2 linked regions of the Rhodovastum atsumiense genome follow. The protein of the gene in region 1 interacts with the protein of each later gene in a pairwise test. Links are inferred from orthologs where the notes say so. Each region holds a gene or a part of one and is shown on either strand. Other genes may lie near its edges. The genes, in order: btsR and NBY65_RS28360.

The links.
Region 2: the proteins of btsR (region 1) and NBY65_RS28360 interact in binary tests that used the Escherichia coli proteins (3 or more experiments, as listed by UniProt). The link is inferred for Rhodovastum atsumiense from one-to-one orthologs.

What each region holds. Positions count from the first base shown.
Region 1 is NZ_OW485601.1:2,744,205-2,759,946, reverse strand. What follows is about bases 7,123-10,121. They hold btsR (two-component system response regulator BtsR), read left to right. Parts: upstream 7,123-8,263; coding sequence 8,264-8,980; downstream 8,981-10,121. Other genes in these bases: pdxA (4-hydroxythreonine-4-phosphate dehydrogenase PdxA), read right to left, coding at 10,022-10,121; NBY65_RS12515 (NUDIX hydrolase), read right to left, coding at 8,995-9,789; NBY65_RS12525 (sensor histidine kinase), read left to right, coding at 7,123-8,264. In the rest of the region: NBY65_RS12560 (hypothetical protein), read right to left, coding at 1-21; NBY65_RS12555 (manganese catalase family protein), read right to left, coding at 25-813; NBY65_RS12550 (helix-hairpin-helix domain-containing protein), read right to left, coding at 939-1,292; NBY65_RS12545 (DMT family transporter), read right to left, coding at 1,468-2,370; 5'/3'-nucleotidase SurE, read right to left, coding at 2,596-3,375; NBY65_RS12535 (oxidoreductase), read left to right, coding at 3,567-4,430; NBY65_RS12530 (carbon starvation CstA family protein), read right to left, coding at 4,506-6,320; more of NBY65_RS12525, read left to right, coding at 6,564-7,122; more of pdxA, read right to left, coding at 10,122-11,002; NBY65_RS12505 (four-carbon acid sugar kinase family protein), read left to right, coding at 11,205-12,599; NBY65_RS12500 (DeoR/GlpR family DNA-binding transcription regulator), read left to right, coding at 12,596-13,366; NBY65_RS12495 (class I fructose-bisphosphate aldolase), read left to right, coding at 13,395-14,234; NBY65_RS12490 (IS4 family transposase), read left to right, coding at 14,306-15,418. UniProt on the Escherichia coli protein: Member of the two-component regulatory system BtsS/BtsR, which is part of a nutrient-sensing regulatory network composed of BtsS/BtsR, the low-affinity pyruvate signaling system YpdA/YpdB and their respective target proteins, BtsT and YhjX.
Region 2 is NZ_OW485601.1:6,295,654-6,304,197, reverse strand. What follows is about bases 5,095-7,984. They hold NBY65_RS28360 (glutamate-5-semialdehyde dehydrogenase), read left to right. Parts: upstream 5,095-5,848; coding sequence 5,849-7,120; downstream 7,121-7,984. Other genes in these bases: rsfS (ribosome silencing factor), read left to right, coding at 7,817-7,984; NBY65_RS28355 (nicotinate-nucleotide adenylyltransferase), read left to right, coding at 7,131-7,748; NBY65_RS33940 (response regulator), read left to right, coding at 5,095-5,731. Outside these bases: NBY65_RS33945 (glycosyltransferase family 4 protein), read left to right, coding at 1-872; NBY65_RS28380 (ABC transporter substrate-binding protein), read left to right, coding at 960-2,648; NBY65_RS28375 (hypothetical protein), read left to right, coding at 2,906-3,187; more of NBY65_RS33940, read left to right, coding at 3,491-5,094; more of rsfS, read left to right, coding at 7,985-8,302; NBY65_RS28345 (23S rRNA (pseudouridine(1915)-N(3))-methyltransferase RlmH), read left to right, coding at 8,304-8,544. UniProt on the Escherichia coli protein: Catalyzes the NADPH-dependent reduction of L-glutamate 5-phosphate into L-glutamate 5-semialdehyde and phosphate. The product spontaneously undergoes cyclization to form 1-pyrroline-5-carboxylate.

The sequences.
Region 1 (15,742 bases):
GCGCCGTCCGAGCGTCGCCATGGCTCAGCGCGATGACGAACCGGATGGTTTCGCCCCCCCGGGCTGGGTCTGCTGCATGCGGATCGCGTTGCCGCCGGCCTGGCCGGCATGCTCGCGCATTTCGTTCTGCAGCGGATCGGCGACGTACTTGAAGGCCGGTTCGCTGTTCCAGGGGCCGCGCTCGTCGGCACCGTTGCCGCTGGACATGTTGTAGTAGACGTTCACCGTCTCGTCGGGCTTCAGCTCGCCGAACAGGGGATCGTCCAGCTTGTTCATGGACTTGAGGGCGGTCATGAACATCTGGGTGTGGGCCACCTCGCGCGTCGCCAGGTGGCGCAGCGCCGCAAGGCTGCCGTCGTCGGGAGACATGGCGATCAACGCCTCGTAGGTCGCGAGCGCGCCGGCCTCGGCGGCGATGTTGGCCCGCAGGTCGCGCACGACGTAGCCGCCCTCGTTGACGTAGCGCGCATCCCAGAACGAGCCTTTGGAATCGACCAGATGCGCGCCGGGGCCGCGGATCGCGAACAGGGTGCTGCGATAGGCGGCGTCGCGCAGCCGTTCCGAGCCGCCCTTGGTGTGCTGCTCGATCAGCATGGCCACAACTTCCAGATGGCCGAGTTCCTCGGTGCCGATATCCTGCAGCATGTCGCGGATGCCGGGATCCTCGGTGTGGAAGGACTGCGTGAGATAGGTCAGCGCCGCGGTGAGCTCCCCGGTCGCGCCGCCGAACTGTTCGAGCAGTTTCTCGGCGAACACCGGATCAGGGGTTTCGACACGGACTTCGTGAAGCAGAACGGGCTTGTGAATGAACATCGGGCGCCTCTGCGGACGAGGGTAACAGCGCAGGGGGGAACCCGCGACGGCAACGACCGGTTTCCGCAGCCGCAAGCTCGGCAACAGTCACGATGGCGTGGTATTTCTATGGGTATTTTAGATTTTTACACGGCCCACACGGAGGCATTGTGATTATTATGCGGCGTTTTCTGTGAAGCCGCCACGGCCGCATCGGATGCGCGCTCCCGGGAGCGCCTGCGGGTGATCCGCCACCACGGCCCAGCCATGCCTTCCTCGGCAAACCGCACCAGGGTGATGAACACGTCCTGGATGAACTCGTCGAAGGGGCGTTGTGTCCGGGCGCAATAGGCCGCCGTCAGTTCCTTCGGGTCCCGTCCGCGGAGATCAGCCAGGGAGTGTATCCCCAGTGCCGACAGATCATCTTCGATGCCCCGCCAAAGTGAAGGCATGGAAGCCAGTTGCATACGCAGAGACACTGCCTGCACATGATCCTGCATCGCACTTCAACCATTATATGTGACACCCTGCGCGACACAAACCCGCAGGTTTGGAAACTATTATAATATCAATTGCGTTAAAAAACACATGCCGCGCGGGCATGCAGCATTGTTTTTGAGACAATCCTCTCTTTGGAACTGCCGTTGTGCCTCTGCCGACCGGGGCAACCGGGGATCACCCCGCCATGTCGGCAGGCCGTTCCTTCCGGGTCTCGCGGTAGAGGATATAAAGCCCGCTGGCGATGACGATCACCGCCCCGCCGAGGACATGCGGCTGCGGGACCTCGTTCCAGAGGATCCACCCGAACAGCGTGGCCCAGAGCAGCCCGGCATAGTTGAAGGGACTGACGACGGCAGCGGGGGCGAGGCCGAAGGCCCGGGTCATGAAATACTGCCCGATGCCCCCGGTCAGCCCCATCACGACCAGCTTCACCCAGTCCGCCCCGCTGGGCGTCACCCACAGGAAGGGCAGCGGCAAAGCGGTGAAGATGGAGGAGAACACGGTGAAATAGAACACGATCGCCAAGGGCGGATCGGATTTGTTCAACTGGCGGATCGTGATCATTGCCAGGGCGGTAGCGGCGGCACTCGCCAGGGCCACCAGCACGCCGGGGGTGAGCATGCCGCGGCCCGGGTCGACGATGATCAACACGCCCACGAAACCGACCAGGACGGCGGCCCAGCGATGCAGGCCCACCCGCTCCCCGAGCAAGGGCACCGAGAGGGCGGTGATCAGCAGCGGCGACATGAAGGAGATCGCCACGGCATCGGCCAGGGGCATCAGATGATATGAGAGGAAACCAAGCACCATCGCGGTCACGCCGATGACCGCCCGCCAGACATGCCCGGCGATCCGGCGCACCCGCAGCATGCCCCAACTGCCGCGGGCGGCGAGCATCAGCATCACCGGCAGCAGCGCGAAGAAGTTGCGGAAGAACGTCACCTCGTAGACCGGGTAGCGCTGCGACAGGTCCTTCACGAAGGTCCACAGCACCGCAAACAGCAGCGTGGACACCACAATCAGGAGAATGCCGAGACCTGGCTTGTCCGGGCTGGCGGGTTTCGGCGCGAGAGGCACGGGCGGGTCGTTCCTGGAACTGGCCACGTGGCAAAGCGATGCCACGAGGGATGACCATGGCGATCAGCCCTCGGGAAGGCCAGAAGGGCAGGCCGCCAGGATAGAGGGCTCCCCTCCCCTGGCGGGAGGCCAAGGATGCATGCCAGCCGCGCCCAGGCCACGGACCGCTGCGCAACGATCCCTGCCGGGCAATCGATCCGCGCCGCCCCCGACGCCGTCGCGGCGTCAGCCCAGGATGTTACGCAATTGCACGAGTGTCTCTTCGTGCGTGCGCTCGAACCGCAGCGGCGTGACGGAAACGCCGCCGGCGGCGACGACGGCCGTTTCGCTCTGCTCCGCGTCCTGGCGGGCCGAGCGGTGCAGCCGCAGCCAGTGATAGGTGAAGTTGCGTGGATCGGTGCGGGAAACGACCTCGATGTCGTCCAGCAGCCCGGCCCCCTGCCGCGTCAGCGTCACCGGGCCGGCACGATCCGCGGGGCAGGTAGGGAAATTGATGTTCAGGCAGGCGTTGCGGCTCCAGTCCGCGCCGGCGAGACGGCGGATGACCCCCGGCGCCAGCGCCCGTGCCGTGTCCCAGGGCACGGCGTTGCCGTCGCTGAAGGCCTGGCTCAGCGCCAGCGCGGGCAGGCCGAGCAGCATGGCGGTCATGGCCGCGCCGACGGTGCCGGAAAACACCGTCTCCACGCCAAGATTGGCACCGCGGTTGACCCCGGAAAGGATCATGTCCGGCCGGCCGTCCGCCAGCAGGTGCCGTACCCCCATCACCACGCAGTCGCCGGGCGTGCCGCGCACGGCGAAGCGTCGCTCGCCTTTCGGACTGACCCGCAACGGGCTGTGCAGGCTGATCGAATGCGACGTGCCGCTCTGGTCATGTTCCGGGGCAACGACCCAGACCTCGCGGGCAAGCGTGGCCGCGACCTCTTCCAGCACGCGCAGCCCCGGCGCATCGATGCCGTCGTCGTTGGTCAGCAGCACGCGCCCAAAAATCGGTTCGGCCTCTTGCATCTTCCCTGTTCCTCACGACCATTGACCGCGTGTCCATGCCGGGCACACCTCGTGATCGATCCTACCAGTCCCGGCGGCCATCGCCAGACCGACGCGCGCGGGCCTGCCCGCGACCGATACGCCACCGACCGCCTCTTGCAGCGCCCGGCCTCATGTCCCAGGTGTCCGGGTCTCATCCCAAGGACCGAAGCATGCCCCCCGAAACCACACCTGCCGAGACAACGCCCGTCTGGTTCATCACCGGCTGTTCGACCGGCTTCGGCCGGGACCTGGCGCGCCTTGTGCTGGCGCGCGGCTGGCGCGCCGTGGTCACGGCGCGTGACAAGGCCAAGGTGGCGGACCTGGTGCAGGAAGCCGGGGATCGTGCGCTGGCGCTCGACCTGGACGTCACCGACGCAGCCCAGATCGCCGCCGCCGTGCAGGCGGCCGAGGCCCGGTTCGGCGGCATCGACGTGCTGGTCAACAATGCCGGCTACGGCTACCAGGCCTCGATCGAGGAAGGCGAGGACACGGAGATCCGCGCCCAGTTCGATGCCAATGTCTTCGGCCTGTTCGCGATGACGCGGGCGGTGCTGCCCGGCATGCGGGCGCGGCGGCGCGGCCATGTCATCAACATCACTTCGGTGGCCGGCTTCATCGGCTTCCCCGGCACCGGCTACTACGCGGCGAGCAAGCATGCCGTGGAAGGCTTCTCGGATTCGCTCCAGGCCGAAACCGCACCGCTCGGGATCAAGGTCACCTGCATCGAACCCGGACCGTTCCGGACCGACTGGGCCGGGCGTTCGCTGCGTCGCACCGAGCCGCGCATCGCCGACTACGCCGAAACCGCTCATGCCCGCATGAAGACCACGGCGCAGATCAGCGGCACCCAGGCCGGCGATCCGGCGCGCGCGGCCGAGGCGATGATCCGCATCACCGAGATCGCCAACCCGCCGCGCCACCTGGTCATGGGGGCTTTCGGCCTCGAAGCGGTGACCACCCGGCTGAAAGCGCGGCTGGCCGAGATCGAGGCCTGGCGCGAGACCGGGCTGGCCACCGACTTCCCCAAGGAGTGACCTGAAACGGCAGATCCCGCCGGCCGCATCGCGACCGACGGGATCCGCTCTTCCTGGACGACCTTTTGGGTTGGATCAGTCGCCCACCGCGCCGACCAGGGCGGCTTCGCCGCCGGGCGTGCCGGTGGCCCCCAGCAGCAGTTCCTTCCAGCGCCGCAGCGAAGCGATCATGATCACCATGCCCAGCACCAGCATGATGATGGAGATCGTGCCGTTGAAGAGATTGTACCCCTTCGCCGTCGGGTTCATGTAGACGTTGGCGATCATCCAGTAGCCGGCGTAGTTCACCGTCACGAACAGGTAGGCCAGCGGCACCAGGCAGGTCAGCATGTAGATCCGCCGCCGCGCCAGCCGCAGGATGAGGGTGGTGCCGATCATCAGGCCGATCGAGGCCATCAACTGGTTCGACACGCCGAACAGGGTCCAGACCGAGTTGATGTCGCCGGAGTTCAGCAGGTAGCCCCACAGCGCGCAGGCCACCAGGCTGGCGCCCACCGCACCCGGCATCCAGTCCAGCCGCTTCAGCGGGCGATAGACGTCGCCGCCGAGGTCCTGGATCAGGTAGCGGGCCACGCGGGTGCCGGAGTCGACCGCGGTCAGGATGAACACCGCCTCGAACATCACCACGAACTGGAAGAAGTAGGAGGCGAGGTCACCGAACCAGGGGATGCGGGTGAAGATTTCCGTCATGCCCACGGCCAGCGTCACCGCGCCGCCGGTGCGGCCATAGAGGTCGATGCCGATCTCCTGGGCCAGCCGCGGCAGGTCGACCACCTGCATGTTCAGCTTGGCGAAGACGGCCGGCGCCGCGTTGATGGCGAAGTAGTCGGCCGGGTGCAGCACCGTCGCCGCGATCAGCGCCATCACGCCGACCACGCATTCGGCCAGCATCGCGCCGAAGGCCACGGGCAGGATGTCGCTCCACTTGTCGACCAGCTTGGGCGTGGTGCCGGAGCCGATGAAGGCATGGAAGCCGGAGATGGCGCCGCAGGCGATGGTGATGGAGATGAACGGCCACACCGGCCCGCCGATCACCGGCCCGCCGCCATGGATGAACTGGGTCAGGGCGGGGAAGCGCAGTTCGGGGTTGATGAACACCACGCCCACGACCAGGGCGCCGAACACGCCGATCTTCATGAAGCTGGACAGGTAGCCACGCGGCGTCAGCAGCAGCCACACCGGCAGGGTGGTGGCGAAGAAGGCATAGACGGGAATGGCGATGCCGACCGTCTCGGCATGCAGGGTCAGCCAGTCGCCCAGCATCGTGCCCTGCAGGCGCGGGCCGACGAACACCGAGGCGATGATGGCCAGCACGCCCAGATAGGTGGCGCCCTTCGACCGGCCGGTGATGCGCTCATAGAGGCCGACCGCCATGGCGATGGGGATGGTCATGAACACCGCGAAGGTGCCCCAGGCATTGCGTTCCAACGCATGCACCACGACCATGGACAGGCCGGCCATGGTGATGGTGATGATGAACAGCATCGCCAGGCCGGTGCACCAGCCGGCCACCGGCCCCAGTTCCGCCTTGGCCACTTCCGACAGCGACTGGCCGCGATACTTCATCGAGGCGAACAGCACGACCGTGTCGTGCACCGCGCCGCCGAGGGTCGCGCCGATCAGCAGCCAGACGAGGCCCGGCAGATAGCCGAACTGCGCGGCCAGCACTGGCCCGACCAGGGGGCCGGCGGCGGCGATGGCGGCGAAGTGCTGGCCGGCGTTCACCCATTTCCGGGTCGGCACGTAGTTGCGCCCGTCCCCCATCTGGTGCGCCGGGGTCAGTTGCGTATCGTCCGCCTGCAGTACCTTGCTGACGAAGAATATTCCGTAGAAGCGGTAACAGATCGCCAGGACGCAGAGCGTCCCTATGACGAATGACAATGCGTGCATGATGAGCGCCTTCCTGCCACGACGGCTTGCTTCAGCTCTGGCGCCATCCTAGGGACGGCCGGGGCCGCGCGTGGGGGCGATCCCGGTGAGTGGCAGCATGGCCTGCCGAACGGCGGCAGGAGCGGGCTGAGCGGTCAGCGAGGACCGGCCAGCGGCCAGCGGCCAGCGGCCGGACGGCGGTGGCGGGTGGCGGGTGGCGGCCGGTTGGGCCTAGGATGCCCCGCCCCCACCGGATGCCCTGCGATGTTCGAACGCCTGACTCTGACCTTGTTGCTTCTGCAACAAACCAGCGTCTACCTGGTCATCGCCTACCTGCTGAGCCGGACGCTGCTGTTCATGCCGCTGATGAACGTCACCATCCGGCCCTCGCACAAGCTCGCCGCCTACGTGATGTTCTCCATGTTCTGCATCATGGGGACCTATTTCGGCCTGCAGATCGACGATTCCATCGCCAACACGCGGGCGATCGGCGCGGTGCTCGGGGGCATCTTCGGGGGCCCCTCGGTCGGGCTCGCGGTGGGGCTGACCGGCGGGCTGCACCGCTACACGCTGGGCGGGCCGACCGCACTGGCCTGTGCCATCTCCACCGTGGCCGAGGGCCTGATCGGCGGGATGGTGCACCGTCACTTCGTCGGCCGTGGCCAGATCGAACGACTGTTCGATCCCTGGCGCATCGCCCTGGTGGCCTTTCTCGCCGAGGTGACGCAGATGGCCATCATCCTGCTGGTCACCCAGCCTTTCGAGGTGGCCTGGAAGGTGGTCGACCACGTGGCGCTGCCGATGTGGATCTCCAACACGATCGGGGCCGGGCTGTTCATGCGCATCCTGGCGGAGCGGCGGGTGCTGCTGGAGCGCCAGTCGAGCGTGTTCTCGGCCAAGGCGCTGAAGATCGCTGCCCGGGCGGAAGGCATCTTCCGCAACGGCTTCAACCGCGAGACCACGATGCGGATCAGCCGCATCATCTACGAGGAAACCGGCGTCGGCGCCGTGGCCATCACCGACCGGGACCGGATCCTCGCCTTCATCGGCATCGGCGACGACCATCATCTGCCGGGCACGCCGATTTCCTCCGACCTGACCCGGCAGGCGATCGAGCACAACCGGGTCATGTACGCCGATGGCAACGAAGTGCCGTACCAGTGCTCGATCAGCCCGACCTGCCGGCTGGGCGCGTCGCTGGTGATCCCGTTGCTGGGCGAGGACGAGCGCGTCATCGGCACCATCAAGCTGTACGAGCCGCGCACCCGCCTGGTGTCCTCGATCAACCGCAGCCTTGGCGAGGGGCTGGCCCGGCTGTTCTCCACCCAGATCCTGGCCGGGCGCTACGAGCAGCAGAAACAGTTGCTGGCCCAATCCGAGATCAAGCTGCTGCACGCCCAGATCAATCCGCATTTCCTGTTCAACACACTGAACGTGCTGTCATCGGTGATCCGCACCGACCCCGAGCGGGCGCGGCAACTGGTGCTCAATCTCTCCACCTTCTTCCGCAAGAACCTCAAGCGTCCGACCGAGGAAGCCTCGCTCGGCGACGAGATCGAGCACGTGAACGCCTATCTGCAGATCGAGCTGGCACGCTTCGCCGGCCGCCTGAAGGTGGAGATCGACGTGCCGGAAGCGCTGCGGCATGTGCGGATGCCGGCCTTCTCGCTGCAGCCGATCGTCGAGAACGCGATCAAGCACGGCACCTCGCAGCTCCTCGAACCGGGAGTGGTGCGGATCCGTGCCGAACAGGTCGGAGACGAGCTGCTGCTTTCGGTCGAGGACAATGCCGGACTGTTCGACGGGGACGCCAAGGGTGGCGAAGGGCCTGGCCTGGGCATGAGCCTGGTGGACCGGCGACTGCGCAACCGCTACGGCGAGGGCTATGGCGTCGAGGTGGCCTGCGAGCGCGACATCTCCACCCAGGTGATCTTGCGCCTGCCGATGCAGATGGCCGCCGTCTGATGCGGGTGTTGATCGTCGACGACGAGCCGCCGGCGCGTGACGAGTTGCGTGTGCTGCTGGACGGTGCCGGCGGCGTGACCATCGTTGGCGAGGCCGGCAACGCCATCGAGGCGATCGCCGCCATCAACCGGTTGTCGCCGGAGGTGGTGTTCCTCGACATCCAGATGCCGCGCGTCAGCGGCATCGAGATGCTGGCCATGCTCGATCCCGAGCGTGCGCCGCGCATCGTGTTCCTGACCGCGCATGACGAATATGCGGTGCGTGCCTTCGAGGAGAACGCCTTCGACTACCTGCTCAAGCCGGTCGATCCGGCGAGGCTCGCCAAGACGCTGGAGCGCCTGCAGCGCAGCCGGGCGCCGCAGAACCTCGCGGTGTTGAAGGCGGCCAGCCGGCTGCGGCAGATCCCCTGCGCGGGGCACAACCGCATCCTGCTGCTGCGGGTCGAGGAGGTGGAGTACGCGGAATCGCGCGCAAGCGGCGTGTTCGTGGTCGGTCAGGACGGCCAGGAACGCTTCACAGAACTTTCGCTGCGCACGCTGGAGGAACGCACCACGATGTTCCGTTGCCACCGGCAGTTCCTGGTCAATCTCGACCGCATCCGCGAGGTGCGGCTGGAGGAAGGCGGGCTGGGGGCGATCGGCACGCTGGCGGGTCACACGGTGCCGGTCAGCCGGCGTTTCCTGGCGGCATTGAAGGAGAAAATCGGAATCGGCTAGGGCGTGCCCTAAACTCAGCCGAGTTTCCCCTTAAGGTAACCCGCCATATTTTTATACCAGTCAATAGACTGGCTGTAGTCGTTATCAGGAAGCCCAAGGACATATTGCTGCGTTTCTTCACGGAGGAAATTTATCTGGTTAACCCCAAGAAATTTATCCAGATCTTTTGGCTCAACCAGATTTACGAGAGCTAACTCCCAATCACTAACCTTGTCGCTCGACGGCTGCCTGAAACCCGGCACTTCCTTGATGTTGTCATTGATCTCCTGCGCTATATCTTTGAGATTCTTGATAATCTTAAATGTACACAAGGTATACTTGCCATTTGCAAATATTTTTTCTTCAGATTTTTCGTAGTCGGGAAATGCGAGACCAGTCTCCTCCTTGAACTCTTTTTCCGCATTTTCCCGCACGGAATACCCCTCCTCGACCTTTCCGCCCGGAAAGACCCATTGCCCGGCTCCGTTTACATAGGTCGGGCAAGCCTCGTTCTTGCCTTTCCACCAACTGTTGAGCTCACGCTTCTTCGCCACCAGAACATATGGCTTGGCGTTTATCGTCGAGTACAAAGCTGCATAGACTTGCATCGCAGGACACTCCACAAGGCGCTTTGCCACGTCGGACAAATATTTATTACGCCCGACCAGGCACGCGCGAACAATGAACCACACGGCATGGGCAATGCCCCGTTGATCAGCGCACCGAGGCACAGCCCTGAATGTCACAATTTTTCTGGTGGTGCCCTGGGCACCTGGGGTGTCATGTCGGTTCTCCCGGTTTCGGTTGTTGCCCGTCCTTGGTGTCGCCACGGGCATCATCCGGCCGCCGGATTACACGACCATTTCCCCACCCCGGAACTTCGCTACCGCCGTAACCCGCCGCCGGCATGACGCGCGCATATCCGGATCAGTGCGGTGGCGTCTGACCGCCACCATCCGACGCCCTAGGCGCCGCGCAGCGAGACCGGGGTGCAGGGACCTTGTGCCGTCACGCGAATGCGTGCCTGCGCACGACGCCGGGTCAAGGGTGGAGCCCTTGCCTTTATACCGGCCGCATCTTGCGGGCCATGGCGATGGCCGCCTGCATGTTGCGCGGATCGGCAACACCTTTCCAGGCGATGTCGAAGGCAGTGCCATGGTCAACGGAAGTACGCAGAACCGGCAGCCCTGCCGTGACGTTCACCGTCTCGTGCCGCCCGATCAGCTTGGCCGGGATATGGCCCTGGTCGTGGAACTGCGCCACCACGAGGTCGTATTTCCCGTCCACCGCCTGGTTGAACACCACGTCGCCCGGAACCGGCCCCGCCACGTCCATCCCTTCCGCCCGGGCAGCGGTGATCGCCGGCACCACGTAGTCATCGTCCTCCGTACCGTAGAGCCCATTTTCGCCGCAATGCGGATTGAGTCCGGCAACAGCGATACGCGGCCGGACAAAGCCGGCGCTCTGCATGTGCGCATGCCCGGCGCGGATCGTCTCGAGGATCCGTTCGACCCGGCATGACTCCGCCGCCCTGGCCAGCGCGACATGGGTGGAGACATGGATGACGCTGAACTGCGGGCAGGCGAGCACGGCATAGGAACGCTTCGCCCCGGTGAAATGCGCGAGCAGCCCGGCATGCCCGTTCTGCGGATAGCCGGCCGCGCGCAGCGCCGCTTTGTTCAGCGAGGCGGTGACGATGACGTCGATCTCCCCGGCCTGGGCCATCTCCACCGCCTTGCGCACGCAGCGGCAGCCGGCCTCGCCGGCATCGGGGGAGAGCCGGCCCGGCAGGATGGCGTCGCGGTTGGGCGCTTCCACCTCGACCAGGCGCACACTGCCGGCGGGTGCGGGCCCTTCGGCCGGCACGAAGACGATATCCGCCCCGACCAGCCGGCTCGCCCGTTCCATGAAGACGCGGTCGCCGATCACGAGCGTCGCGGCGCGCTCATCGTCCGGCATCGCGGCGATGGCCTTGCAGATCACCTCCGGCCCGATCCCGGCGGGATCCCCCATGGTGATGCCGATCCTGCTGCTGGCGCGCATGCGACTGCCCTCCTGCGGCGTCCGCGCGCCCGCACGGGCCGAAGCGGACCAAAGCGTTTGACAACGATCCCTGCATATCACAATATCACACAGATCGTGGGCGATAGACGTAGCAAATATGTTCTGAACCGTCCATCGCGATGTGCCATCCGGGAACTCCGGCCTGGATGGGCAGACCTCGCAGACCGGACCGAGCGGCGCCATGCCACCGATTTCCCGACCTGACGAACGCCCCCTGCTGACCTTCTACGGCGACGACTTCACCGGCTCGACCGATGCGCTGGAGGCGGTCGCTTCCGCCGGGCTGCCCGCGATGCTGTTCCTGCGCACGCCGACGCCGGCAGATCTGGCGCGCTATCCGGGACTGGCCGCCGTCGGCGTCGCCGGCACCAGCCGCAGCCGCTCGCCGGCCTGGATGGATACGGAGCTGCCCGCGACCTTCCGGGCACTGCAGGCGCTCGGGGCGCCGTTCTGCCATTACAAGACCTGCTCGACCTTCGATTCCGCGCCGCATGTCGGCAATATCGGCCGCGCCGCCGAGATCGGGCAGGATGTGTTCGGCGGCGCCGTCATGGTCGTGGTCGGCGTACCGCGGCACCAGCGCTTCGTCGTGTTCTCCACCCTGTTCGCCGCCGGCTCCTTCTCGGGCAGCGAGGACATCTTCCGCATCGACCGCCATCCGACCATGCGCCGTCATCCGGTGACGCCGATGGACGAGGCCGACCTGCGGCTGCATCTCGCGCGCCAGACGACGCGACGGATCGTGGGCTTCGACTTCCGCCGGATGCTGCGCGAGGATGCCGACGCGGCCCTCGCCGCCGAGATCGACGCCGGCGCCGACATGGTGATCCTCGACGGCTTCGATGCCGCGACCATGCAGGCCTGCGGACGGCTGCTCGCCAGCCGGGGCGCCGCGCAACCGGTGTTCCTGGTGGGATCGTCGGGCGTGGAATATGCCCTGGCCCCGACGCTGGTGGGAATGACGGGCCAGCCGCCCCGACTGCCACCGGATTCCTGCGGCCCGGCCGAACGCCTCGTCATCGCCTGCGGCAGTTGCTCCCCGGTCACCGAGCGCCAGATCGCCTGGGCCGAGGCCAACGGCTTCGCGCTGATCGCGGCGGATACCGCCGCCATGGTGGCGCGGCGCGAGGATGCGTCCTGGCCGGCGCGGCTGGCCACCCAGGTCACGGAGGCGCTGCGCGACCATGCCGGCGTGGTGCTGCACACCGCTCGCGGCGGCGACGACCCGCGCCTCGCGCCGACACGCGAGGCCCTGCAACGCAGCGGGCTGGCGCCCTCCGACAGCGCCAGCATCCTCGGCGGCCTGCTCGGGCAGACGCTGCGCGAGGTGATCGCGGCGACCGGGCTGCGCCGGGTCATGCTGGCCGGCGGCGACAGTTCCAGCCATACGGCGCAGGCCATGGGCATCGAGGCACTGGAAATGCTGGCACCGTTGCTGCCCGGCGCGCCACTGTGCCGCATCCGCGCACGCGACCCGGCGCTCGATGGCGTGGAGATCGTGATGAAAGGAGGCCAGGTGGGCGGTCCGGATTGCTTCGGCACGGTGCTGAACGGACATGCGGGGAGACAGCGATGAACCAGCCCCTGAGCCCCAGCGAGCGCCGGCGCGAGATCGTCAATCTCGTGATGGCACGCAAGAGCATCTCGCTCGAGGACCTGGTCGCCCAACTCGGGGTGAGCCGGATGACCATCCACCGCGACCTCGACCTGCTCGAGGAACGGGGGCTGCTGCGCAAGGAGCGCGGCGGCGCCACCGCGGAAAGCTCGCTGCTGTTCGAAAGCAACTTCCACTACCGGCTGCAGAACGAGAACGCCGAGAAGCGCGCGCTGGCCCGCGCCGCCCGCGCGCTGGTTGAGCCCGGCAGCGTGATCATGGTCGACGACAGCACCACCACGCTGCTGCTGGCCGAGGAGCTGGAGACGATCGAGTTCGTCACCGTCATCACCAACTCCCTACCGGTCTGCGAGCTGCTGCGCGGGCGCAGCAACGTCCAACTGATCCTGACCGGCGGCAGCTACAACGACACGTTGCAGGCCTTCTACGGCCTGATCTGCGAACAGAGCCTCGGGAAGCTGCGCGCCGACTGGGCTTTCCTCTCCGCCTCCTCGGTGATCGGCCTGTCGCTCTATCACCAGGACCAGGAGGTGGTGCGCATGAAGCGCGCGCTGATGGCGGCGGCCGAGCGCAAGGCGCTGCTGCTGACGCATTCGAAGTTCAAGGCACGGGCGCTGAACCATTTCGGCGAATTGTCCGAGTTCGACCGGGTCTTCATCGACGCAAGGCTGGACGAACCGACCCGGCAGAAACTGCGACAGGCGGACATCGCGTTCGAACTGGTCTAGGCGCGGATACCAACAGAGAGCGAAAACCATGCCGACAAAGACGGGGCAGATGGTGCGCATGTCGCGCCTGATCGACCCCAGGACCGGGCGCGGCTTCTGCGTTGCCTTCGACCACGCGCTGCAACTCGGCACCTGCCCGGGCCTCGAACGACCCGAGGCGACACTGGACCTGATGGCCGAGGCGGGCGTCGATGGCGTGATTCTGCCGCTCGGCACCGCCCTGCGCCTCGGCGGCCGGCTGGCACGGCGCGGCGGCCCGGCGCTGATCCTGCGGCTGGACCAGACCACCATGTGGCGGGAAGGCACCCAGCTCGCCTATCCCGATGGCATCACCCGCCTGGTCGCGAGCGTCGCCGACGCGGTGGCGCTCGGCGCCGACGCCGTGGTGACCTACCTGTTCGTGGGCCATAACGATCCCGCGCTGGAAACCCGCAGCTTCGAGGACAACGCGCGGGTGAACGAAGCGGCACGCGCGGCCGGCATGCCGCATATCATCGAGACGATGGCGGCGCGCGGCGGCCTGGCAGCGGACGCATTCGACCCGGACGTCGTCACCTTCCATACCCGCGTTGGCGTGGAAATGGGCGCGGATATCATCAAGACCGACTGGCCGGGCAGCGTGGCCGCGCTGCGCGCCATCACCGCCGCGCTACCGGTGCCGGTGATGCTGGCAGGCGGGCCGCGCCAGGATTCCGATCGCGGCACGCTGCAACTCGTCGCGCAAATCATGCAGGCGGGGGCAGCGGGGATCCTGTTCGGACGGTCGATCTTCCAGGCACGCCAGCCACTCGCGGTGATGAAGGCGTGCCGGGCCATCATTCATGATGGAACATCGGTCGAAGAGGCCATGGCGGCGGCTGGGATCTGAGAACCGGGGCGCTGCCCCATAGGCGTTAGGATATTCTTGCGCTGAGGGGTTTGGCTTATTTTATGAGGGAGATGCAGACATTTGCATCTCCCCATGCGGATGACTGGGCCTTGGTTCGGTCGCGGTTGCCGCGCGATCTGGATCTGTCGCGATTGGCGCGTGAGACGAAGGCGCTTCTCCGGCTGCGCGGTGTGCGGGATGCGGAGAGCTTGCTGCGGTTGGCGCTGGCGCGCGGTCCGGGGGGGCTGTCGATCCAGGAGACGGCGGCCTGGGCTGAGTTGGTGGGGGTGGCCCAGCTGAGCGGCCCATCGCTGCACGATCGGTTGCATCAGTCCGTCGATTTTCTGCGGGCGATCGTGAGGTCTCAGCTGGAACACGGCCGGTCGGCGCACTCACCGCTGTGGGCCGGGCGACACCTGCGCATTGTCGACAGCACCAGCCTCAGCCAACCTGGCAGCAAGGGGACCGATTGGCGGGTGCACGCGGTCTACGACCTTGCCGCGGGCGGGTTTACGCATCTGGAACTGACCGATGCCAAGGAAGGCGAACGGTTCAGCCGAGGCGCTCCGGTGCCGGGTGAACTCCGTCTGGGCGATCGTGGCTTCTGCAATGGTCCCGAACTGGCGCGCTACCTGCAGCAGGCTGGCGAGGGGGGCGCCGATTTCATCGTCCGCATGCGCTGGAACACCTTGCCCCTGCGCGATGACACAGGGGATCCCTTCGACCTGATCCGCTTGCTGCAGCAGATTTCCCAGCCGGGCGAGGTAGGCAGCGTTCTCGTCAACGCTGTGACGGGCCGCGATCGCCCCCTGCTGCCGTTGCGGGTGGTGGCGCTGCGCCTGCCCGCAGAAAAGGCCGCGGCCAATCGCAAGCGCTTGTTACAGAAAGCCAGCCGCCAGCAGACCACGCCCGACCCCCGCAGTCTCATCGCAGCGGAGTTCCTCATCCTGGGCACCACCCTCCCCAGCGAGATCCCGGCCACGGAAGTGCTAACCACCTACCCGCTGCGCTGGCAAATCGAACTCGCCTTCAAGCGGCTCAAATCGCTGCTGCACATCGACCGCCTTCCAACCCACACCCAGACCGGCGGACAGGTTTGGCTCCATGCCCATCTCATCCTGGCGCTGCTCTGCGACACGGTGAACCGGGATTTCCTGGCCTTTTTCCCCTCAGGACCTCAGTGAAGCCAACGCCGCCCCATCCTTGTGGCGCAGCTCCAAAATGGTCCTGCGCACGTTGCTCCAGGCCGTGCTCGGTGCCATCGGGCTGCTCAAGCTCCTCGCCAACGCCGCCAGCGTCCATCGCAAACTCGCCGATCCCCCACGACGCCGACAAAGGCAGGTCAATTATGCCCCACAGGCGCTATCCTAACGCCTATGGGGCGCTGCCCCGGCCCCGGCAGGAGGCTCCGCCTCCTGCACCTCCGCCAAGGGCCGGAGGCCCTTGGATCCCATTCGTTCATCGGATGCTGAAAGGGGGGCTTTGCGCCCCCCCTTTCAGCATCCGGG
Region 2 (8,544 bases), 3.5 Mb from region 1 along the record:
AGGCGAAGGCGAAGCTCGGCCTGCGGTTTGGCGTACTATTATATGACATCATCCCGCTGCGGCGCCCGGAATGGTGCAAGGGGGACCTGGTGGGGCGCTTCCGCGCCTGGTTCCACGGCGTGCTGCCGCTCGCCGATGTGCTGCTGGCGATTTCCCGCCACACCGCCGCCGATGTCGAGGACTACGCCCACCGCCATGGCGTGACGCTGCGCGCGCGGGTGCGTCCGATCCCGTTGGGCACCGGCTTCGTTGGGCAGGCCGCAGAGGGGCAGGCCGAGGCCGGGTCGGTGCGGCCGGACCTGCCGGCGCCGGGCAGCTACGTGCTGTTCGTCTCCACCATCGAGGCCCGCAAGAACCACGCGTTGCTGGTCCGGGTCTGGCGCCGGCTGCTGGAGGAACTGCCGGAGGGGCAGGTACCGACGCTGGTCTTCGCCGGCCGGGTCGGCTGGCTGGTGGGCGACCTGCTGGAGCAGTTGCGCAACTGCGACAACCTCGACGGCCATGTCCGCATCGTCGCCGATCCGACCGATGCCGAGCTGCTGGCGCTGTACCGCGGCTGCCGCTTCACCGTGTTTCCCTCGCTCTACGAGGGTTGGGGCCTGCCGGTCACCGAAAGCCTGGCGCTGGGCCGGCCCTGTGTCTGTTCCAACGCGACCTCGCTGCCGGAGGCCGGGGGCGAGCTGGTGCGGTTCTTCGACCCCGAAAGCGTGGCGGACGCCACGCGCGTGATCCGCGACACCCTGCAGGACCGGTCCCGGCTGCAGGCCTGGGAAGCCCAGGTGCATGGCAGCTTCCGTCCGGTCCCCTGGACCGAGACGGCGCGCGCGGTGATGGACGCGGCAAGCCAGGCGTCCGTGCCGGTGCACGCCTAGGAAGACGCCGGCATGTCATGCGCTGTTCCGGGCACGATGTCGTTTCCTCTTCCCGGGACTGGGCTGCGCCGCTGGCATTCCGCCTTGGTGCTGTTGTTGGCCGCCTGTGCCTGGGTCCCGGTCGGTGCGCTGGCCGAGACCCTGCCCAGGGTACAGGGGCCGGCGCGGACCCAGGCCCTGCCCAGGGCGCAGGCCACCTCGCGGGAGAACGCCGCACGGGGGAGCGCGCCAAGACCGGAGGCGTCACCTGCTTCCAGGCCGGTTCCCACCCCCGAAACGGCCCCCGCCGAGGTGGCCCCGATGGAACTGGCGGCCAGGGATACCCCTCCGACCGACCCTGCCTCCCGCGCCGCTACGCTGCGGGTGGTATTGCCGCAGCTTCCCCAGCAACTTGATCCCGCGCTGGCCGGCAGCGGCGAGGACCATGTCGCCGTCCACCTGCTGTACGATGGTCTCACCCGCTTCGACCGCGACATGGTCACCCGGCCCGGCCTGGCCGAAAGCTGGACGGCCTCCGACGACCTGCGCAGCTGGACGTTCCGGCTGCGGCCGGAGGTCCGTTTCCATCACGGGCGGCGCCTGGAAGCCGACGACGTGATGGCGACGATGACGCGCATCCTGGATCCGCGCACGGGCTCGCCCGGGCGCGCCGGGCTGGAGATGGTGGTGCGCGTGGAAGCGATCGATGCCCGGACGGTGCGCTTTACGCTGACCGCTCCCTACGCGGCCTTCGCCGACCTGTTCGCCGACCGGTCGTTGCGCGTGGTGCCGCGCGACCGGGTCGAGGGGCTCGGCGGCGCCCCTGTCGGCACCGGGCCGTTCATGCTGCGCGGCGGACTGCGCCCCGACCGGCTGGAACTGGTGCGCAACCCGGCCTACTGGGAGCGCGGGCTGCCCCGGCTGGCGGCGGTGGAACTGCAGGGCATCGCCGATGCGACGGCACGCGAAGCGGCCCTGGCCGAGGGCACGGCCGACATCCTGTGGATGCTCTCGGCCGAGGCGGCGGAGCGGCTGCGTGGTGACCCGGCGCTGCGCGTCGATGCGGTGCCGACCGGAAGCTGGGACGCGGTGGTGCTGCACAACGGCCTGCGGCCGTTCGATGATCCGCGGGTGCGCCAGGCGCTGGTGGCGGCCCTCGACAAGGCGGCGCTGATCGAGGCCGCCTTCCCCGGCCAGGCCGTGCCGACGCACAGCCCGATCCCGCCGGGCCATCCCTATTACGAGGACCGGCTCGGCCATGCCGCCGCCGATCCGCCGCGGGCGCGCCAGTTGCTGGCCGAGGCCGGCTATCCCAACGGCATCGATGTGACGCTGCACGTGCCCGCCGAGCGGGAACGGCAGGTGCGGCTCGGGCTGGCGGTGCGGGAGATGGCGCGGGCCGGCGGCTTCCGCATCACCGTGGAGCGGGTGCCCTATGCCGCCTGGGCGTCGCATGTGCAGGGGCGGCAGGCCATGTTCATCGATGGGGCCTCGGCCCGGCCGACAGTGGACACCGCCCTCTATCCCTGGTTTCATTCGGGCGGCTTCTGGAACAGCCTGCTCTGGCATTACCGCAGTGCCCGGATGGACGAGCTGCTCGATCTGGCCCGTCGCACCGGCGAGGAGACGCGCCGCGCCGACATCTTCCATGAAATTCAGGCATTGGTTGAACAGAACGCGCCCGGAATCATTATCTCCGTGGCATTGCACATGAACGGTGTGCGCCGGGCCGTGCAAGGCTTCCGGTCCTCGCCAATGCAGTGGCTCGATCTCAAGGACGTCATCCTTTCACCGTGACGCCGCGGGAGGTAAAACGTGGCCTCGTGTTACAAGCCGCAAGTGTCGATCCTGGGTTGATTTTTTCCGCAATGGTGTTGCAGGACTGCCACATCCCTGCCGACATCGGCGGAACGACGAGAACTCTTCTTGGTGTTGAATGCCGGCGGTGGATAATAGTTCTCACGGTTTCGTGAGGGCGTGGCATGTTGAAACGAAAGATCAGGCCGAGCCAGGAGGTTTCTGGCCCAAATATCGTCGTGCTGCGACAGCGCGTCATGCCGAACCACCGTGCCCTGCTGGCGCGCTGGCTGGAAGCGGGGCGTTGCATGGGGTTGTGCGACGCATCCGCGTTCGGCCCGTCCCCTGGCGAGATCGACAGCGACCATGTGCTGGTCTGGGTGCGTGAAAATCCCGATCCCGCCTATCTGATCACGCCGGATGGCATGAACTGGCTTGTCACCGACTGGTTGCGCCGCGAGCCGCTGGCGCAGCTTTCGACCTTCGAGGCGGCGCTGAATTTCATTCGCCCGGTGTTGAAGCTGACCGAAGCCGCCTGAGATGTCCGGCCCGCCCGGTGTTCCGGGCGGGGTTGTTTCCCGGAATGCTCAGACCCGACGGCCGTGGGAGCCACGTCGCGGCCCAATATGTCGCAGCCTCGTCATGGACCGGATGTCCGGCATGGTTCGCCCTGACCGGTGATGCGGCCACGAAGCTTCGCCGCCTGCTGCCCGACCATTGGCGGAAGGCGGGGAGCTTACGCGATTGTGACCGTCCGGAGCCGCTGGCGAGGCGGCGTTCCCCAGAAAAAATTCAACCTATGCGTTAGAATTCTGACCGTGATGTGTCGGTCCCTTCCTCCTTTGCGAACGCTTCTGGCGTTCACCTTCAGCACGGTCGCGCTGCTGGCTGCGGTTGCTACGGCTTTGCTCGGGGGGCACGACGCGGCCGACCGGATCGCCGCGCGGGAGATGCGGGAGATGGAGCGGCTGGCCAGCCAGTTCGGCGGCATGCTGGTCCAGGGCGAGGCGATCCATCTGGCCGGGCTGCGTGCGGCCGCCCAGATGCCGGCGTTGCGCCATCTGCGGGCCGATGATGAGGAACGCCGGGCCTTGCTGCGCGCCGTGAGCGAGGCCTACCCGGGCTTCAACCAGGTCAGCCTGCTCAGGCCCGATGGCCGGGTGATCATGGATGCCTGGGATGCGCAGAGGGGATCCGTGACGGCGGCTGACCATGCCGCGTCCGGGATCGCGCCGCTGCCCGGGTTCGGCGTGCCGGTTTCCGGTGCCGACGGGCGTCTGTTCGGGATGCTGGCGGCCCGGCTGTCGCCGGAGTGGATGCGCGACATGATGGTGGCCTTCCGCGCCATGCTGCGCGAGCCGCTGGTGCCGGAGATCATGGTACTCCGGCAGGACGGCACGGTGCTGCTGGGGCCGCCCGGGCTGGAGGGCAGCATCGTGCCGGTGGGGGCCGGGCTGCAGGATTGGCCGGACGGGACCAGCTATTTGGTCGGCACTGCCGCGATCACCTCCTCCGGGGCCTTTCCCGAGCGGTCGCTGCTGGTGATGACGCGATTGCCGGCCGGGGTGGCGCTGGCGCCGGTGCGGCAACTACAGCGGCAGGTGGCCCTTGCCGCGGGCGTGGCGGCGGCCCTGGCCGGCGGACTGGGATGGCTGCTGGCGCGCGCGATCGCCCGTCCGGGCGAGGCGCTGGCGACAGCGGCGCGGTTCCCCGGTGATGCCGCCGGGCAGGGGCCTGGTTTGGGCCTGGGCAGTGCCTGGTATCGCGAGGCCCGCGAGGTGGCGGTCGGGTTGCGCGGCCTGGTGGTGGATATGCGCCGCATCGCCCGCCACCGGGCCGAGGTCGAGGCGCGGCTGCAGGAACTCAATACGACGCTGGAGCAGCGCGTGGCCGAACGTACCGCGGCGCTGGAGGCGGCGACACAGCAGCTTGCCGCGGCACAGCGGCTGGAGGCGATCGGCAAGCTCACCGGCGGCGTTGCGCATGGCATCAACAACCTGCTGCAGGTGATCGAAACGGGGCTGACCCTGTTGCACAGTTCCGATGATTCCGCGCGCCGGCGGGTGGCGGAGGCCTCGATGGCCAAGGCAGTGGATCGCGGCGCACGCCTGACCCGTCAATTGCTTGCTTTCGCCCGCCAGCAATCCCTGGCACCGCAATTGCTTGATCCGGGCCGGCTGTTGGAAGAGAGCCGCGACCTGCTGGCCCAATCGCTGCGGGACGACATCAGGCTCACGATGGACATCGCTGCGGATACCTGGCCCGTAATGGTGGACCGAACGCAGTTGGAAGTGGCATTGTTAAACATCGCGGTGAACGCGCGGGATGCCATGCCGGCAGGGGGACATCTGCACATGGCCACCGCCAATGTCACGTTTCCCGATACGGCGACGGCACCGGACGGGTTGGCCGGGCGTTTCGTTCGTATCGCGGTCACCGACAATGGCGAGGGCATGCCGGCTGAGGTGCTGGGACGAGCGTTCGAGCCGTTCTTCACCACCAAGGACCCGAGTCGCGGCAGCGGGCTGGGGCTGTCACAGGTCTGGGGCTTTGCCCGTCAGTCCGGCGGCACGGCGCGTATCGAAAGTCGCCTCGGGGGAGGAACGACGGTCACTCTGTTGCTGCCGCGGGCGGATGGGCCGGTGATGGACGAGAAAGGCGTACCCGCGACGCCGGCAGCCGAGGAGGGTCAACGCATGGTGTCGGTCTTGCTGGTGGAGGACGATCCCGACGTCGCCGAACTGTTGAGCGAGGTGCTGGAGACGCTTGGCCATCGCGTGCGCCACCTGCCCACGGGGGCGGCGGCGCTGGAGGCGATCAAGCGTGGCGAGCGCCCGGACGTGGTGATCACCGACATGATGATGCCGGGCGGCGTCAATGGTCTGGCGCTGGCGCGGGAGCTGCGGGCACGCCTGCCGCATCTGCCGGTGGTGCTGGCAACTGGCTACAGCGAGAAGGCAGCGGAAGTGCAGGAGGCCGGCGTCCCGGTGCTGCACAAGCCGTTCCGCGCGGCTGAGCTGGAAGCGGTGCTGGAGCAGGTGATCCGGGGCGGCGGCATGGCTGGCGCCGAGGCCAGCCACTGAGGCGGGGCGGCCCCTGGCCCTCGTTCGCTGCCGGCTGTCCCGCGCGGCCCTGGGTCCCGCGGGTTGCCTCTGGCAGAAGCGGCGCCGGGGGGGCAGGATAACTGCGGAGAGCGCCCTATGCACATCGATACCGATCGCAGCACCGACTGGCTTCGCACCGCCGCCGCCGCCGCCCGTGCGGCTTCCGCCACGCTTGCGCGCCTGCCGGAAAGCACCCGCAACGAGGCGCTGCGGGCGGCTGCGACCAGCCTGCGGGCGCGGTCGGAGGCGATCCTGCAGGCCAATGCCGCCGACCTGGCCGCCTATGATGCAGGCCAGGGCAGCACCGCCTTCCGCGACCGGCTCGCCCTGACCCCGGCGCGGGTCGAGGCGATGGCGCGGGGCCTGGACGACATCGCCGCGTTGCCGGATCCGCTCGGCCGCACGCTCGCCGACTGGACGCGGCCGAACGGGCTGCGCATCCGCCGCGTCGCCGTGCCGATCGGCGTGATCGGCATGATCTATGAAAGCCGCCCGAATGTCGGCGCCGATGCCGCCGGGCTCTGCCTGAAGGCGGGCAGTGCGGTGATCCTGCGCGGCGGCTCGGACAGTTTCCACAGCGCCGCGGCGATCCACGCGGCGGTCACCGAGGGGCTGCGCGCCGCCGGCGCGCCGGCCGAGGCGGTGCAACTGCCGCCCGCCACCGATCGCGCCTATGTCGCTGCCATGCTTGGCGCGGCCGGGCAGATCGACCTGATCATTCCGCGTGGCGGCAAGGGCCTGGTCGAGCGGGTGCTGCGCGAGGCGCGGGTGCCGGTGCTGGCCCATGCCGAGGGGCTCTGCCACACCTACGTGCATGCGGCGGCCGACCCCGAAATGGCGCGGCGGATCCTGGCCAATGCCAAGATGCGCCGCACCGGCATTTGCGGCGCTACCGAGACGTTGCTGATCGATGCCGCCATCGCGCCGTCGCTGCTGCCGGTGCTGGTCGCCGATCTGCGTGCGCTCGGCTGCGATTTCCGCGCCGACGACCGCGCCCGGGCAATCGTGCCGGAGCTGCCGGCGGCGCAGCCGGCGGATTTCGACACGGAATGGCTCGATGCGGTCCTGTCGGTCGCGGTGGTCGATGGCGTGGCGGATGCGGTCGCGCATGTGCGCCGCCATGGCAGCGAGCACACCGACGCCATCGTCACCGGGGACGCGGAAGCGGCGCGGCAATTCATCGAAGGGATCGACAGCGCGGTCGCCATGTGGAACGCCTCGACGCAGTTCTGCGACGGGGGTGAGTTCGGCTTCGGCGCCGAGATCGGCATCGCCACCGGGCGCATCCATGCGCGCGGGCCGGTCGGGCTGGAGCAGTTGACCACCTTCCGCTACGTCGTCACCGGCACCGGCCAGACCCGGCCCTGAGGAGACGTCCCTGACCGCACCGTCTCCGTACGGCGACCGGCGGCGCGGACGTGTCGGTCTGCTCGGCGGTTCCTTCAACCCGGCCCATGCAGGACACCGCCACGTCGCCGAGTGCGCGTTGCAGCGGCTGCGGCTGCAGCAGGTCTGGCTGCTGGTCTCGCCGGGCAATCCGCTCAAGCCGGTGGCGGGCATGGCGCCGCTCTCCGCACGGCTCGCCTCGGCCCGCACCATCGCCGACGGGCGGCGGATCGTGGCCACCGACATCGAGACCCGGCTCGGCACCCGCTACACCGCCGACACGCTGCGCCGGCTGCGCCGGCATTTCCCCTGCCGGCACTTCGTCTGGCTGATGGGCGCGGACAACCTGGTGCAACTGCCGCGTTGGCGCGCCTGGCTCGACATCGCCCGGTGCATGCCCTTTGCCGTGCTGCCGCGGCCCACGTACAATCATCGAGCCCTCGCGGGACTCGCCGCGCGGCGCCTGCGCCGGGCGCGTGTGCCCGCGCAGTTCGCTCCTGCCCTGGCCGGTCTGGCGCCGCCGGCCTGGGTGTTCCTGCCGGCGCCGCAGCATGCCGCCTCGGCCAGTGCCATCCGTGCCGCCGGGCCGCAACGACGATCCCGGGAGTAGGACCCATCGCCAGGAAGCCACCTGCGCCGCCGACCGAGCCGCCTGCCGCGCCTGCCAAGAAGGTCGCGGTGACCCGTCGCCGCGCCAGTCCCCGCACCGCCACCGGACCCGCTCTGCCCTTGCCGCCGGGCACGCCCCGCAAGAAGGCCGTCGCCGCCGGGCCCGGCCGCGGCGCCCGCCGCCCGCCTGCCGCCGAGGCGTCGTCGCGGCTCGATCAGTTGCAGACGGTCATCGTCGGCAGCCTCGAGGACGACAAGGCCGAGAACATCGTCACCATCGACCTTGCCGGGCGCGCGGCCTTCGCCGACCGGATGGTGATCGCGACCGGCCTCGCCGACCGGCAGATCGCCGCCATGGCGACGCATCTGGAAGAAAAGCTCAGTGAGGCCGGGTTGCGGCGGGTGCAGGTCGAAGGTGGCGCCGGCGCGGACTGGGTGCTGATCGACGCCGGCGACATCGTCATCCACCTGTTCCGGCCAGAGGCACGCAGCACCTACGCGCTGGAGAAGATGTGGGGGCGGGAACTGGACGAGGATCCGTCCTCCGCTGCCTGAGCTGCGCATCATCGCGGTCGGCCGCATCGGGCGTGGCCCGGAGGCCGAGCTGTTCGCGCGCTACGCCGGGCGGGTGCGCCCGGCGCTGCAACTGACCGAGCTGGCCGAAGCCAGGGGCAGTACCGGCGAGATCCGCCGGCGCGAGGCCGAGGCGCTGCTGGCGGCGCTGCCGGCTTCGGCCTTCGCGGTGGCGCTCGATCTCGGTGGCTCCATGCCCGACACCGAGGCCTTCGCCGCCCAGT